Regions from separate parts of the Rhizobium sp. 57MFTsu3.2 genome, predicted to be linked through region 2. Evidence: riboswitches for the same ligand, from Rfam matches in the RefSeq annotation. Region 2 holds a riboswitch; the other holds the start of a gene.

Region 1 (8,485 bases), on a different contig from region 2:
CGATGCTGACGGTGACGCCGGCTTCGCTGAGTTCGCGCACCTGTTTCGACGTGACCTGTTCGGCCGCCATCGTTACCAGCAGCGTGCCGATCGCCTCCTTGGCCACAATGAACGCCTTCACGTCCCTGTCTTCGACCGGGCGCATGAGCTCGGCAAGGTGTGCTCCCTTGCGGGCAGGCGCCAGATGCGGGCCCTCGAGGTGCAGACCCGCCACGCCGCGGTTCGACTTGACGGCTTCCTTGGCTGCCTCGATTGCTGCTGCTGTCGCCTCCGCGGTATCGGTGATCAGCGTCGGCAGCAATGCAGTCGTTCCGTAAGGGCGATGACCTTCAGCAATCATGTACATGGAGGCTGGCGACGGCTCGTCGTTGAGCATCCGGCCGCCACCGCCGTTCACTTGCGCATCGATGAAACCTGCGGAAAGCACGCCGCCTTCAAAGCGCGTGTGCTCACCGTCAGGAAGGTCGCCTGCCGCCGCAATCGCCTCGACACGGCCGTTCGAGACAATGAGCGCCTTGTCGTCGTGGAAGCGCTGACCGTCGAAGATCCGCGCGCCGGAGAAGATCTTGCGAACCATCACATCGTCTCCGTGACCTTGAGCAGGTTGGCCGGCTTGTCGGGGTCGAATCCTTTCCGACGGGTGACCGACTCGATCAGGCGGTAGTAGACGAGCAGCGAAACAAGGGGATCGAGCAATCCGCTGCCGGTCGTCGGCACCTGGACATTGATGCCGGAAACCGGCTTGGCCGAGAACGGCACGGTGGTGGCGCCCAGCTTTTGCAGTCGCTCCAGAGCCTGCACGTTATTGCCGAAGGCCGGATCATCCGGCGTGAAGGCGACGATCGGGAAGCCTGGCTGAACAAGGCGCATCGGACCATGCATCAGCTCGGCAAGGGAGAAGGCTTCTGCATGCAGGCCTGCCGTCTCCTTGGCTTTCAAGGCTGCCTCAAGGGCGATGGCGAAGGCAGGACCGCGACCAGCGGTGTAGAGTGAGCTGGCGTTGAATAGGACGTCCTCTGCGGCCTTCGTATCGATGCCGCTGGTTGCCTGGAGGGCATCGGGCAGCTTTTCCAGGGAGGCATGCAGATCGCGCTTGCCGCTGATGGCGGCCGTGACACCGGAAAGCGCGGCGACCGAGGCGATGAAGGACTTGGTCGCAGCTACGCTCTTTTCGGCGCCCGCATTGAGCCCGAGAACGATGTCGGCCTGCTTGGCAAGCGGACTATCGGTGACGTTGACGACAGCGATCGTCGTTGCGCCGCCGCGTTTTGCCGCATCCTGCAAGGCAACGATGTCGGGGCTCGCGCCGGATTGCGACACTGTGAAGTGGATGCCACCCTTCAGATGCAGCGATGCGCTGTAGACCGAGGCGATCGAAGGGCCAACCGATGCGACTGGCACGCCACAGGTAATCTCGAACAGGTATTTGAAGAAGGTCGCGGCGTGGTCCGAAGAGCCGCGCGCCGCGGTCGTCACGACGCTCGGAGCGCCCGATGCAAACAGCTTTGCAATTTCGTCGAGGACGGGCCTTTCTTTCTGCAGCAGCGTTGCGACGACCTCCGGCGACTGGCCGGCTTCCTGCAACATTAGCGACGGGCTTTCACTCATAGGTCATCTCCGATTCTCAATTCCGCAACAAAATCATATGCATCACCACGATAGTGGGAGCGGGTGTATTCAACGACACGCTGGTCCTCCAGACGCGACACACGTTCGATCAGCAGTGCGGGCGCGCCGGCATTCACGTTAAGCGCAGCGGCCGACGACGGATCGAGTGTGACCGCCGTCAATCTCTGCAGCGCTCGGACCGGACGGTGGCCGTTCGCCGCGAGCGCTTCATAAAGAGATCCCTCGCCGCCACCGCCTTCGCCGAGAAACTTTATCGGCACGACAGCGCGTTCGATGGCAAGCGGCAGCCCGTCGGCAAGGCGCAGACGATCGAGGCGAAGAACCGGTTCATCAAGCCCAAGGCCAAGCAGGAACGCCTCTTCCGGAGATGGCGTGTTGACCGTCCGAGACAAGATCCTTGCGGCCGGAGCGCGACCGCGCGAGCGCATGTCGGCAGAAAACGACGAGAGCCGCCACAGCGACTGTTCCATTCGCTCGACCTTGGCGGAAACGAAGGTGCCGCTTCCGTGCCGCGACTCGAGCGTGCCTGAATTCATCAGGTCGCGATAGGCGGTCCGAACGGTGACACGCCCGACCTTCAAGGCTTCGGCCAGATCGCGCTCGCCGGGAAGCGCCGTTCCGGGCTTCAGCAACCCTTCCTGGATCAAACCGGTCAGCGCCTGTGCCAGCCGCTTGTAAAGCGGCCCGGTCAACGCCTCGTCGCGCAGGCCACGGCTGTTCAGTTCCGCTATCAGACTGGTTCTATCCATCTCGCAATAATAGAACCTATTTAGAACCAATCGCAAGCAAGAAATGACGCGCAAAAAAAACCCCCGCAGGAAGCCTGCGAGGGTTGGCTCATTCGAGAACAAGGCGAGAGCGTTAGCTCTTCGAGAAAATGTAATCCGTTTCCTGACGCAACACTTCACCCGGGCGCAAAACGGCATCGGGGAAGCCCTCGTGGTTGATCGCATCCGGCCAGATCTGTGTTTCCAGGCAGAAGCCGGCGAAGGGACCATACTTGCGTCCATCGAGGCCTGGCACAGGCACGTCGAGTTTGAAGCCGGCGTAGAACTGTACGCCGGGCTCCGTGGTGCGAACTTCCAGCGAAACGCCTGAGTTCAGGCTGCGGGCAAGCGCGACGGAGCGCTTTGCGGTGCGTTCGGTGGAGAGGCAGAAATTGTGATCGTAGAGTGCCTGTTCGCTACCGTCGAACCGCTTCATGGGCGACATCTCGCGGAAGTCGAAAACCGTTCCGGCGATGGGCCGTACCTCTCCGGTCGGGATCTGCAACTCATTCGTCACGAGGTAGCCGTCGGCTGCAATCATGATGTCGTGGCCGAGCGCATCGTCGCGGCCGTCGAGGTTGAAATAGGCATGCTGGCAGACGTTAGCGATCGTCGGTTGATCGCTCGTCGATTCGTAGGTCACGGAAAATTCGCCGTTGCCGTGTACCCGGTACGTCGCCTGGATGGTGCAGTTGCCCGGATAGCCGCCGCGACCGTCGGGATCGACGATCTTCAACACGACGCGGTCGGCATCATGCTCGACGATTGTCCAGTTCCGCTTGGCGATGTTGTCCTTGCCGCCGTGAAGATGGGTAACGCCCTTCTCGTTGAGATCGAGTTGATAGTTCTTGCCATCCAAGGTGAACTTGCCGCCGCCGATGCGGTTTGCGCAGCGCCCAGGCGTCGCTCCAAAGTAAGAGGAGTGGGCGGGGTAGCTGTCAAAATCGTCGAAGCCAAGCAGCAGCGGCGCATCGTGACCGTCAAGGCGGAGATCCTGAATGACGGCGCCCCAGGTGATGATCTTGGCGGTCAGCCCGCCACCCTTGATCTCGACACGAAAGACAGTCTCGCCCGACTGGGTTTGCCCAAAAACTTCCCGTTTCAACATTTCCGCCATAGCGACCATCCAGATATATCTTTAATTGAGGCAGGGAACCTGCCCCCATTTGCCGCAAACCGCAACGGGTGTCGTAAAAAAGAAGCACAGTCAGACTAGGCGCGGCCGCTTAGCATCGGCTTCTGTCAGTTGCCCTTGCCGATGTCGTTGAGATCGTAAGGTGTCGTCTGGTAGATCTCGTTGATCCAGTTGCCGAACAACAGGTGCGCGTGGCTGCGCCAGCGATTTTGCGGCGCCAGCGACGGATCGTTGTGCGGGAAATAGTTGTGCGGCATCTTGATCGGCACGCCGGCATTCACGTCGCGGAAGTACTCGTCCGAGAGCGACGTTGAATCGTACTCCACATGATTGAACATATAGAGCCGCTTGCCCTTGCGTTCATGCACCAGGCAGACGCCCATTTCGCTGGATTCCATCAGGATCTCCAGGTCTGGTGACTTTTCGATGTCGCTGCGGCGAACCTCGGTCCAGCGCGACACGGGCACTTCGAAATTGTCGGAGAAACCGTTCAGGTAGACCGACGACGGCTTCAGATTCCGGTGTCGGTAGACACCGAAGGCCTTCTCCTTGAGTTCGTACTTCGGAACGCCGTGGAAATGATAGATCGCGGCCATCGCGCCCCAGCAGACGTTCATCGACGAATGGACGTTGGTTTCCGTCCAGTCGAAAATCTGCTGCATTTCACCCCAATAGTTCACGTCCTCGTAGGGCAGTGTCTCGATCGGCGCGCCTGTTGTGATGAAGCCGTCGAACTTGCGGTCCTTCACTTCCTCCCACGTCTGGTAGAAGGCGAGAAGATGGTCTTCCGAGGTGTTCTTTGCTTTATGGTTGCCCACGCGGATGAGCGAAAGCTCCACCTGCAGCGGCGAAGCGCCGACCAGGCGGGCCATTTGCAATTCCGTCTTGATCTTGTTGGGCATGAGGTTGAGAAGCCCGATCTGCAGCGGCCGGATGTCCTGACGGATTGCCGCCGTCTCGGTCATCACGCGTACGCCTTCCTGAACCAGGGTTTCAAACGCAGGCAAGGTATCGGGGATCTTGATGGGCATTGCGGTCACTCGATCAAAGAAACGAATATATCGCTATCGGTCCGCACGCGGCCCTTTAGCAACTTCTTTAACGTGGCTGCAAGCCGGCCGGCCAAATCACCACGGAGTGCCTTAAATAGCGCCAGTCGGGCTGCGAATCAATTGCTCATACGAAGAGTGGGGTCGATGCGAAGTCACTCACACGTTAAAGGTTGCTAGAATCTGTTGGTGGACACAGCGAATCACCACGTTTATTGAAGTAGAATGACGACTAGGGACGCGTAATGGCAGATGACCTCAAAGGCAGGCCAAGCATTCAAGGGCAGGACAGAGTAGGATACGACCTGAGCCTGGGCTATCGCTTGAGGGTCATGTTCTCGGCTTTCTGGCATTCGCCCGTGCGGGGAAGGGTCTTGGTGATCGCTACTGCGCTGATCGCCATCATTCTTGCGACCGCCTATGCCACCGTCATTCTCAACCAGTGGAACGCGCCATTTTACGACAGCATCGCGCGGCGTGATCTGCCCGGCTTCTTCCATCAGTTGAAGGTCTTCGCGTTGATCGCCGGCATGCTGCTGCTGCTCAACGTCGTGCAGGCCTGGCTCAATCAGATGACCGCGGTCTACATGCGCGAAGGCCTGACGCGTGATCTTGTCAACCAGTGGCTTCAGCGCAAGCGTGCGCTTCGGCTTTCGGCCAGCGGCCTCATCGGCGTCAATCCCGATCAGCGCTTGCACGAAGACGCCCGCAACCTCGCGGAAAGCACCACGAGCCTGATGATCGGGCTGGTGCAGGCGACGATCCTGCTGATCAGTTTCATCGGCGTTCTGTGGGATCTCTCAAGCGGCTTTATCTTCCGTTTCGGCACGCATTCCTTTTCCATTCCGGGCTATATGGTTTGGGCTGCGATCTTTTATGCGGCGTCCGCATCGATTCTCAGCCAACTGGTGGGCCGCAAGCTTGTAAAGCTCAATGCGGATCGTTTCTCGAAGGAAGCAGAGCTTCGCTTCGCGCTGATGCATGCCAACGAGAACATGCCGGCGATTACCGTGGCACGCGGCGAGGAGAATGAGCAGAAACGTATCGACACCGACATCAGTGCGGTGCTTGCCGTCATCAAGCGGGTGGCGATGGCCAACGTCAACCTCACCTGGGTATCGGCCGGCTACGGTTGGCTCGTCGTTGTCATCCCGATCATTGTTGCCGCACCCGCCTACTTCTCCGGCGGCCTGACGTTTGGCCAGCTGATGGTGTCCGTGGGCGCCTTCAACCAGGTCAACACGGCCCTTCGCTGGTATGTCGCGAATTTCGGTCCCATCGCCGAATGGCGCGCCACCCTGATGCGCGTCACCGATTTCCGGCAGGCGCTCACCAGCATGAATGACGAGATCAATATGAAGGGAACGATCAAGTACGAACGGAACCCTTCCGGAAACCTGACGCTGGAGCATGTCCGGATCGCCGCCAAGATCGGTGAGGACATCGACCAGTGCGGTGGTTTCCGCATGCACGAAGGCGCGGTGACGATCAAGGCCGGCGAAAAGGTCATGATCAACGGCGACCACAACGTGAATCGCAAATTGCTCTTCCTTGCGCTTTCCGAGCTTTGGCCGTGCGGCGGCGGCAAGATCGGCTTGCCGCCCACGGACGACATGCTTTTCGTCCCGCAATCGGCCTACATTCCGGGTGGTACCCTTCGCGAAGCATTGGCGTTTCCGGAACCCGTGGACGCCTATCAGAATGCCGATGTCGTTACGGCGCTGGAAAAGGCAGGTCTCCAAAATCTGGTTTCCCGGCTTGATACCCGAGCCCGCTGGGACAAGCTGCTTGACTCAGACGAGCAGCGGGCGATCGGTTTCGCTCGCCTGCTTCTCGTGCGGCCGAAATGGATTGTATTCGACGAAGTGCTGGAGGGCATGGAGCCGGAATGGCAATCGACGATGATGCAGGTCCTCGCTTCCATGCCTGAGGCAACGATGATCTACATCGGTCGGTCAGACACATACGTCGAGACTTTCAAGCCACGCGTTCTGCATCTTGAAGCGCTGCACGCGAAGCCTGAGATGAAGGTCGTGGCAAAGGCGCCGAACGCGCCGGCACCAGCACTCTGATCACTTACATCGGCGGTACGGCGCCGTTTGTGCCGACCGTGACATTCGCCGAGGACACAGTGCCGTCCGCAGCTTTTTCACCCATTACGATCACGCGCGCTCCTGCGACAAGATCCTTCTTTCCCGCAGGCGCGATGGTAACGATGGGTGTATCGTCGGCAATGGATATCGTCTTTTCCTTGCCCTGATAGGTGAGCGTGATGGTGTGGCCGTCGACTGCCTTGACGGCCTTAGCCACGGTTGCGTTGGTCATCGTGCTGTTCGGCTTCAGGTCCCAGGGGCGACTGCCTTCTCCGGTGCCTTTCATGGCTGCTGGAAAGATCAGCACTTCTAGAGCACCATCGCCGCCATCGGCTTTCGGCAACGAGGCGACGCCAACGAAATCCCCTGGCTTGATGTCTTCCACGGAAGCCTTCCTGATGCCGCGGACCTTCCAATCCGGCTTCAATTTTACCGTCTGCTCGGTGCCCTCTCGCGTTTTCACCACCAGCGTGTTGCCGTTCAGGCTTTCGATCGCACCGCGCACGCGTTGCGCCTCCTGGGCAAGCGCGCCGTGTGACGCCATAGTGAGGAAACCCGCGGCCCAGACGAGCCCGGTCAATGCGTTGAGATTGTGTGGCATGATCTGCATCCTTGCCGTCGTACGAACTGCGGCTACGGGGCGCAGCTTAGTCCCGCCGGTCGAAGGCTGACGAATCAATGAAAAGTGAAGCCAGATTGCCCAGCAACAGATGGGGCGGAATGGGAGGGTGTGCTGTCTCAGCCCTCCAACTCCTCCCGCAGCATCTCAAGCTCCAGCCATTCCTCCTCCATCTTCGTCAGGCTGTCGCGGAATTTCTCCATCTCGGCCGCTAGGCGATTGAACGTGGTGGGGTCTTTGCTGAACAGGCTGGGATCTGCCATCCGCTCTTCGCGCTTGGCGATTTCGGCTTCCGCCTTGGCCATTTCCTTCGGAAGATTTTCGAGCGCGAACTTCTGCTTGTAGGAAAGCTTGCCTTTTCCTTTTGCCGTTTCGGCGGAAGCGGCTGCCTCCTGCGGCTTCGCTCGTTCGGCCGCCTTTTCGGCCTTCCGTCGCTCGTCGATAGCGCCCTTTCGTTGTGCCAGCATGTCCGAATAGCCGCCGGCATACTCGATCCAGCGACCGTCAGGTGCATCCGGCACAGCCGGCGCGATTGTCGACGTCACCGTGCGGTCGAGGAAATCGCGGTCGTGGCTGACGAGAATCACGGTGCCGGGGAAGCCGGCGACGATTTCCTGCAGCAGATCCAGCGTCTCGATATCAAGGTCGTTGGTCGGCTCGTCGAGGATCAACAGATTCGCCGGGCGCGACATGATGCGGGCCAGCATCAGCCGTGCGCGCTCGCCGCCTGAAAGGTTCCTGATCGGCGTGCGTGCCTGCTCGGGCTGGAACAGGAACTCCTTCATATAGCCGGTCACGTGCCGCTGCTCGCCGTTGACGAGGAGGTTCTCGCCGCGGCCATCGGTCAGGTAATGGGCGAGCGTCTCTTCCGGATTGAGGTCTTCGCGCTTCTGATCCAGCGTCGCGATTTCCAGATTGGTCCCGAGCTTGACCGTGCCGCTGTCCGGCAAGAGCTGCCCGGTCAGCATCTTCAACAGCGTGGTTTTGCCGGCGCCGTTCGGGCCGACGAGACCGATGCAATCACCGCGATGCACGCGGATGGAAAAGGGAGTGACGATCGGCCGGTCGCCGAAGGTCTTCGTGATCTTCTCGGCTTCGATGACGAGCTTGCCGGACTCCTGCGCATCGGAAACCGTTGCCTGCACGGTGCCCTGCGGACCTTTGTGGCCGCGATACTGAGTACGCATGGTCTG
Region 2 (8,485 bases):
GGCGACGCGCTCTCCATTAGCGTCAACCAGCGCATCACTCTCAGTTTCGTACTGATCGGGCTCGCTGTCATGGGCGCGATCGGCCTTTCTGTGTGGGTCGCGCAATCGGGGATCACCACGCCCATGGTTCGTCTGCGTGACCGGATGGCTCAGCTTGCCGAGGGAGATACGCACGGCGCCATCGACGGCCTCGACCGTCGTGACGAGGTTGGCCAGATGGCCGGCGCCGTTGCCGTCTTCCGCGACAATGCCGTCGATCGTATCCGGCTTGAGGGCGAGGCCGAAAAGAGCCGCAATCTCAGCGACAGCGAACGCCGAGAACGTGAAGCTCAGCGCGCAACCGAGGCTGCCGATCTCTCGCGCGCGGTCAGCGCGCTTGGCGACGGCTTACGCCGGCTGGCCGCAGGCGACCTCGCATCTCGGATCGATACGGCGTTTGTCGGCGACCTCGATAGTCTGCGACAGGATTTCAACAACTCGATCCTGCGCTTGAACGACACTATGCAGACGGTCGGCGCCAACGCCCGCGCCATCACTGCCGGCGCAACCGAGATCCGCGCCTCGGCGGACGAGCTTTCGAAGCGCACCGAGCAGCAGGCAGCGTCCGTCGAGGAGACGGCAGCGGCCCTCGAGGAGATCACCACCACCGTGAAGGATGCCGCCAAGCGTGCCGAGGAAGCACGTGGGCTCGTGGCACGCACGCGCGCCGGTGCAGAAAAGTCCGGCGAAGTGGTCAGCAAGGCCGTCAACGCCATGCAGCAGATCGCGCAATCCTCCGCGGAGATCGGCAACATCATCGGCGTCATCGACGACATCGCCTTCCAGACCAATCTTCTGGCCCTCAACGCCGGCGTCGAGGCCGCGCGCGCCGGTGAAGCCGGCAAGGGCTTTGCCGTCGTTGCCCAGGAGGTGCGTGAACTTGCACAGCGCTCGGCCAATGCCGCCAGGGAGATCAAGTCGCTGATCACCACATCGGGCGACCATGTGCAGACGGGCGTGTCGCTTGTCGGCGAAACCGGCAAGGCGCTTGATGCGATCGTTCACGAGGTTCAGGAGATCAACCAGCACGTCGACGCGATCGCCGAGGCCGCCCGCGAGCAATCGACCGGCCTGCAGGAGATCAACACGGCGGTGAACTCGATGGACCAGGGAACGCAGAAGAATGCGGCCATGGTCGAGGAAAGCACGGCGGCGAGCCACAAGCTCGCGACGGAAGCGGCGACACTCAACAACCTGCTCGACCAGTTCAAGCTGACCGGCACTGGCAGTTTCAGCGCTAACATTGCCGCGGCAGCGCCGCTGCAGGGCACTCACATCCATTCGGCGCCACGGCCGGCCGCGCCGCCGGTCGCAGCCAGAAAGGCACCCGTCCGCATCGCCACTCCGGGTGTCACCCGCCCCTCTAGCTCGCCGGCTCGGGCGCTTGGGCAGAAACTTGCATGCGCATTTGGTGCAAGCAGCGCCTCTTCGAGCCCACGCGACGACGCCGATTGGACGGAATTCTGATCCCAGCAAAACGGTACAAAAGCAAAGGGCGGCTCAATGCCGCCCTTTTCGATTATAGACTTTCGACTTCAAACAGCGAGCCATGGCCCGGCTGCCGCACAAGACGGAAGCTAAAAAGGGTGCTCAGGCAAACCCGAGCGGAATTTGCTCGACCTTGCGGCCGCGACCATAATCGCGCTCATAGGAAGCACGATCGTCATCGCGCGCAGACGCAAGAACCACTTCCGGCGCATAGTAGCCGTCAGCGTAAGTGCCGGTATCGCCATTCTCCCGGATCTCGCGCTTCGCCGTGAAAATCTTCAAAAGCATTCTGCAACTCCTCCTGATCATGCCGACAACGACCAAGGGGTCGCCTGCGTTCCCGTGATATCGGAGAATAGTTAAAAATTAACCATGTTTATTAGAGGATTGTCAACTATTTCAATTTCCTTCGAGGCTACCTCTTAAGGGCGTTCTTTCCTCGTGGAGTAAGACAGCGAACGACGGCGGCCCACGTGGGCACCACGCTCAGACCACAGTGCGGATGAATCCGCTCAGTCCCAGCAAAACCATCTGAACTTGGAGCGGGTGAAGGGAATCGAACCCTCGTATTCAGCTTGGGAAGCTGCTGCTCTACCATTGAGCTACACCCGCGTTGGAGCGAGATTTCCAATAGATGGGTGCCGCTGTCAAGCGGGCATTGGCGTTGTCAGATGCGGAAGTGCTTCGAGAGTTTCAGGCCCTGGGCCTGATAGTTGGAGCCGAGGCCGGAGCCGTAGAGGCTCTCGGGGTGCTCCTGCATATGCTCATAGACGAGGCGACCGACGATCTGGCCGTCCTCGAGGATGAAGGGAACCTCGTGGCTGCGGACCTCGAGCACGGCGCGGCTGCCGCGGCCGCCGGCGGGGACGTGGCCGAAGCCGGGGTCGAAGAAGCCTGCATAATGCACGCGAAATTCGCCAACCAACGGATCGAAGGGGGTCATCTCTGCCGCGTAGTGCGGTGGCACATGGATGGCTTCGCGCGAGACGAGAATATAAAACTCGTCCGGATCCAGGATCAGTTCGTTGCGACCGCGGCTATAGAGAGGTTCCCAGAAGTCATAGATGTCGTGCTGCGCCTTCTTGTCGACATCGACGACTGCAGTGTGGTGCTTACCGCGGTAGCCGATCAGTCCATCCTTGTCGCCGGCCAAATCAATCGACAGGGCAATGCCGCCGCCGGAGACGTTCGGCAGCTTGCTGGCGACCAGCGTTTCGGCATCGTGGAGCGCGAGCAATTCCGGCTCCCCAAGTATCGAATGGCCGACCCGGAAGCGGATCTGCGACAGGCGCGAGCCTCGACGCACGACGATCGGGAAAGTACGCGGACTGATTTCGAGATAGAGCGGGCCGGAGTAGCCAGCCGGGATTTTGTCGAACTCCTGCGCGTAGTCGGTGATGACGCGGGTGAAGATATCGAGACGTCCGGTCGAGCTTTTGGGATTGGCCGAGGCCGACATGTCGGCCGACAGGTCGAGGCGCTCCATCAAGGGAACGATATAGACACAGCCGGTCTCCAGCACGGCGCCTTCGCTGAGGTCGACGACGTGGAGGCTGAGGCGATCGAGCTTATCGGACACCAAATGGGAAGGACCCGGCATGAAGCTCGCGCGAACGCGGAATGCCTTCGCGCCAAGCCTGAGGTCAAGGCTTGCCGGTTGGATCTGGTCGTGGTCCAAATCGCGCTCGCTGGTGAGACGTCCCGCCTCAAAGAGCGCGGCTATCGCGCGATCCGCCAAAATTCCTGTTTCGCGAGCCATCATGCCCCATCCATATTCGCGGGAGACAAAACCAAACTCAAGGAATTGACGCAAGCATAGAACGGCAGTATTGCACTTTTATCCCGTGGTGATTTGGCCGGTCGGCTTGCAGCCACGTTAAACAAGTGGCTAAAAGGACCGGGTGCAAAACCGGTCTGCTTTCGCGGCCGGTTTTTTTGTTGTTTGAAAGTGGTGATTCATGAGCAAGACTTGGCGCCCCGCAACCCAACTCGTTCACGACGGCTCTTTGCGCTCGCAATATGGCGAGACCTCGGAAGCCATCTACCTCACGCAGGGCTTCGTCTATGAGAGCGCGGAAGCGGCCGAAGCGCGCTTCAAGGGCGAAACGGAAGGCTATATCTACGCTCGCTACGGCAGCCCGACAAACGACATGTTCGAGAAGCGCATGTGCGCACTGGAAGGCGCGGAGGAAGCCCGCGCCACGGCCTCCGGCATGGCAGCCGTCACCGCCGCAATCCTCTGCCAGGTGAAGGCCGGCGACCACATCGTTGCCGCCCGCGCCCTCTTCGGCTCCTGCCGCTGGGTCGTCGAGACGCTCGCCCCGAAATACGGTATCGAATGCACGCTGGTCGACGGTCGCCATCTGGAAAACTGGGAAAAGGCGATCCGCCCGAACACCAAGGTGTTCTTCCTGGAAAGCCCGACCAATCCGACACTCGAGGTGATAGACATTGCCGGCGTCGCCAAGCTCGCCAACCAGATCGGCGCCAAGGTCGTGGTCGACAACGTCTTCGCCACGCCGATCTTCCAGAAGCCGCTCGAGCTCGGCGCCCATATCGTCGTCTATTCGGCCACCAAGCACATCGACGGCCAGGGCCGCAGCCTCGGTGGCGTCATCCTCTCCGACCGGGAATGGGTCAACGAGAACCTTCAGGACTACTACCGCCACACCGGCCCGGCCATGTCGCCGTTCACGGCATGGACGCTGCTGAAGGGACTCGAGACGCTGCCGCTGCGCGTCAAGCAGCAGACCGAAAACGCATCGAAGATCGCCGACTTCCTGGCCGATCAGCCGAAGGTCGCCAAGGTCATCTATCCCGGCCGCAACGATCATCCGCAGGCCGACATCGTCGCCAAGCAGATGAAGGGTGGCTCGACACTGGTCGCCATCGAACTCAAGGGCGGCAAGGAAGCAGCTTTCGCGCTCCAAAACGCCTTGCAGGTCGTCAAGATCTCCAACAATCTGGGCGACGCCAAGAGCCTGATCACGCATCCGGCTACGACGACGCACAAGAACCTGACCGACGAAGCACGGGCGGAGCTCGGCATTTCCGGCGGTACCGTTCGTCTTTCCGCCGGCATCGAGGACACGGACGACCTGATCGAGGACTTCGCCCAGGCTCTCGCAAAAGTGAACGCCTGATCAGCCGACATCGGCCGGATCGACGCAAATCCGGCCGACCGCCACATGCTGCTTTGCCCCACCCAAGACAGGTCAAAGTCAGGCTTAAGTGGCGAAACTTCTTGCCTTTACAGGCATTACGGACGTGATCGACTATCGGTTTATTGACGGATCGGCTGTCGTATAAGATACCGGTAACGTATATTGACTATGGTGTAGGCATGTACCGCGCCCTTACACGAGACATTGAAGTCGTCGTCGAACCTTTTTATCTGGAGGAGCAATCCGATCCGGAAGACGATCGCTATGTCTGGGGCTACCGGATCGTCATCAGCAACAATTCCGACAAGTCCGTGCGACTGGTGAACCGCTATTGGAACATCACCGACCAGAACGGCCTCGTCGATGAGGTCACGGGCGCCGGCGTCGTGGGCGAACAGCCGCGGCTCGCGCCCGGCGATACCTATGAATATTCCTCGGGCTGCCCGCTGGATACGCCGTCGGGGCTGATGTTCGGCCACTACCAGATGGAAACGGACGAAGGCGAGCTTTTCAATGTCGAAATACCCGCCTTCTCACTGGATTCGCCAGGGCTGCTGAGAGTCCTGAACTGATCACTCCGCAGGCTCTGCCACCTCTTCCACTTCGAAACGATAGGTCGTCGAGCAGAATTCGCAGGTGACCGAAATTGCGCCGTCTTCCTGACTGGCATCAATTTCCGCCGCCGAGAAGCCCTTCAGCACCCCCTTGATCTTTTCGCGGGAACAGCTGCACCGATCGAACACCTCGCGCGGTTCGTAGACGCGAACCCCACGCTCGTGGAACAGACGATATAGCAGCCGCTCGGTGCCGACTTGCGGATCCGTCAGTTCGTCGGCGTCGATCGTGTCGACGAGCGAGCGGGCTTCCATCCAGGCATCGTCTTCCTTGTGGGTGCCGCCAGTCCTATCGCCGTCGCCGCCGTGAAGATCCGGCTGGCGCATGCGCTCCGGCGCTTCCGGCAGGAACTGGGCGACAAGACCGCCAGCCCGCCAGCGGTGGCGCGGCTTGCCCGCGTCGTCGCGATCGAAGAGTTCGGCAGCAGCAAGACGCACCCGCGTCGGGATCTGCTCAGACTGGCGGAAATAGGTGCCGGCAATCTCTTCAAGGGTCGCACCGTCGAGCGCAACGATACCCTGGTAGGGTTGGGAAAACTTGCCCTGATCGATCGTAAAGGCCAGCATGCCCTTGCCGAGAAGCTGTTCGGGCTCGATCTGCCCTGCCGCAACGGCCCTGTCGAGGAGGCCCTGGTTGAAGCGGGCGTAGGCACGCACGTTCTCAGGCGTCGAGAAATCGCAAACAAGCAGGTCCACCGGGCCGTCGCCCTTGGTCTGGACCGTGAACTTGCCTTCAAATTTCAGCGACGTGCCGAGCAGCACCGTCAGCACAACGACTTCGGCAAGAAGCCGCGCGACGGGCGCAGGATAGCGATGGCGCTCGAGGATCGCGTCCAGCATCGGCCCGAGCTGGACGGCGCGACCGCGCACATCCAGTCCCTCAACCTGAAACGGAACGACATGATCATCGCCGGCGAAATTGAATTCGCCGAGGGTGGCTGCAGGTTCTGCCATGGTCTTCTCCTAGTCTGAGAGCGGCAGACAAGGGTGTCCATCCGCTCGCACGGCCACCGGGCCTTCCGGCCAAACGTGGCGTCCAGTATGGTTCAGATCGCGCCCAGGCACCAAGCAAGAATCGACTTCTGCGCATGAAGACGGTTTTCCGCTTCATCGAAGACCACGGATTGCGGGCCGTCGATCACCTCGTCCGTAACTTCCTCACCACGATGGGCGGGCAGGCAATGCATGAACAATGCATCCTTGTCGGCCTGCGCCATCAAAGCCGAATTGACCTGATAAGGCTGGAATACGTTGTGACCACGGGCCCGATGTTCCTGATTCATGGAGACCCAGGTATCGGTCACCACACAATCGACGCCGGCGACCGCACGGTCTGCATCATGGTAAAGCATGATTTCGGCGCCCTCATTGCGGGCCCAGTTCAGATAGTGATCCTTTGGCTCGGAACCAAGGGGCACCGCCATATTCATGCGGTAGCCAAAACGCGCGGCTCCTTCGACCAACGAATGCAGCACGTTGTTGCCGTCGCCGGTCCAGGCGATCGTCTTGCCCTTGATCGGGCCGCGGTGCTCTTCGAAGGTCATGACATCAGCCATGATCTGGCAGGGGTGCGTATCATCCGTCAATGCGTTGATGACAGGAACGGTTGCATGCTCGGCGAGCTCCAGCATGCGGGCATGATCAGTCGTGCGGATCATGATCGCGTCGACATAGCGCGACAGCACCTTGGCCGTGTCACCGATCGTCTCGGCGCGGCCAAGCTGCATTTCTGTGCCCGACAGGAACAGCGTCTCGCCCCCGAGCTGGCGCATGCCGACGTCGAAGGACACGCGGGTGCGCGTCGAGGGCTTTTCGAAGATCATCGCCAGCATCTTGCCTGATAGCGGCTTGTCGCCCTGCCCGGCCTTGAAGGCCTGTTTGCGCGAGATTGCGTCATCCATGATGAGCCGTAGGTCGGATGCCGCGACGGCGGAGAGATCGAGGAAGTGTTTGGGGGAAGCCATTATCGTTACCTATCACGCCCGCCTTCCGACAGGCACTATTCATTAAGCCGTCTTCTTGACCTTCGCAGCGCGCACGCTTTCGGCGGCGCGTTCGAGGCGGGCAAGGCCCTCGCGGGCTTCGTCAGCAGTGACGACCAGAGGCGGCAGAAGACGAATGACATTGTCGCCAGCGGGTACGCCGAGCAGATGGGCGTCACGGATCGCCTGCAGCAGTTCGGAGGACGGCACGGCGGCCTTGACGCCGAGCAGCAGCCCCTCGCCCTTGATATCCTCGATGATATCAGGATAGCGATCCTTGAGCGAGGCCAGCCCTTGGCGGAATACCAGCGAGACGTCACGCACCTGCTGCAGGAAGCCCTCCGCGAGGATCACGTCGAGCACGGCACTGCCAACTGCCATGGCGAGCGGATTGCCGCCATAAGTGGAGCCATGCGTGCCGGCCTTCATGCCGGAAGCGGCCTCTGCCGTGGCAAGGCAGGCTCCGAGCGGGAAGCCGCCGCCGATGCCCTTGGCAACCGCCATGATATCGGGGGTAGCGCCTGACCACTCATGCGCAAAGAGCTTGCCCGTGCGGCCCATGCCGGTCTGCACTTCATCGAAAATCAGCAGCAGACCATGCTCGTCGCAGATCGCGCGAAGTGCCTTCAGGAACTCGTTCGTCGCCGGGCGGACGCCGCCTTCCCCCTGAATAGGTTCGATGAGGATCGCGGCCGTTTCATTTGTGATGGCGCTGCGGACTGCATCGAGATCACCGAACGGCACCTGATCGAAGCCGGGCGCCTTGGGACCGAAGCCTTCGAGGTATTTCTCCTGGCCACCGGCGGCAATCGTCGCCAGCGTACGGCCATGGAAGGCGCCTTCAAAGGTGATAATATGGAACCGCTCGGGATGGCCCTTGGAAAACTGATAGCGGCGCGCGGTCTTGATCGCGCATTCCAAGGCTTCCGCGCCGGAGTTCGTGAAGAACACCTTATCGGCGAAGGTCGCATCGGTCAGCCGCTTTGCCAGTGTTTCCTGACCCGGGATCTCATAGATGTTGGACAGATGCCAGACCTTGTCGGCCTGCTCCTTCAGCGCGCCAACCACATGCGGATGGCTGTGGCCAACGGAGGTGACGGCAACGCCCGCGCCGAAATCAAGATATCGCTCGCCCGTTTCGCTGATCAGCCACACGCCTTCTCCTCGCTCGAACCGCAGCGGGGCACGAGAGTAGGTG

What was found. Region 2 has a riboswitch for S-adenosylmethionine ahead of AF71_RS00040 (O-succinylhomoserine sulfhydrylase). Riboswitches for the same ligand answer to the same signal wherever they lie in the genome.
Region 1: linked by a shared signal. The riboswitch ahead of metA (homoserine O-succinyltransferase) and the one ahead of AF71_RS00040 (O-succinylhomoserine sulfhydrylase) in region 2 are both predicted to bind S-adenosylmethionine.

The regions. Positions count from the first base shown of each region.
Region 1 is NZ_JDWI01000045.1:9,315-17,799, reverse strand. It holds gene nagA (N-acetylglucosamine-6-phosphate deacetylase) at 1-577, opposite strand, end outside; gene AF71_RS29190 (SIS domain-containing protein) at 577-1,608, opposite strand; gene AF71_RS29185 (GntR family transcriptional regulator) at 1,605-2,378, opposite strand; gene AF71_RS29180 (aldose epimerase family protein) at 2,491-3,513, opposite strand; gene metA (homoserine O-succinyltransferase) at 3,639-4,562, opposite strand; SAM riboswitch at 4,598-4,675, opposite strand; gene AF71_RS29170 (ABC transporter ATP-binding protein/permease) at 4,826-6,652, shown strand; gene AF71_RS29165 (DUF5666 domain-containing protein) at 6,657-7,217, opposite strand; gene AF71_RS29160 (ABC-F family ATP-binding cassette domain-containing protein) at 7,412-8,485, opposite strand, start outside.
Region 2 is NZ_JDWI01000001.1:2,807-11,291, forward strand. It holds gene AF71_RS00020 (methyl-accepting chemotaxis protein) at 1-1,506, shown strand, start outside; gene AF71_RS00025 (hypothetical protein) at 1,630-1,815, opposite strand; tRNA gene AF71_RS00030 (tRNA-Gly) at 2,066-2,139, opposite strand; gene AF71_RS00035 (2'-deoxycytidine 5'-triphosphate deaminase) at 2,195-3,289, opposite strand; SAM riboswitch at 3,362-3,440, shown strand; gene AF71_RS00040 (O-succinylhomoserine sulfhydrylase) at 3,486-4,670, shown strand; gene apaG (Co2+/Mg2+ efflux protein ApaG) at 4,871-5,263, shown strand; gene AF71_RS00050 (Hsp33 family molecular chaperone) at 5,264-6,259, opposite strand; gene argF (ornithine carbamoyltransferase) at 6,352-7,269, opposite strand; gene AF71_RS00060 (aspartate aminotransferase family protein) at 7,312-8,485, opposite strand, start outside.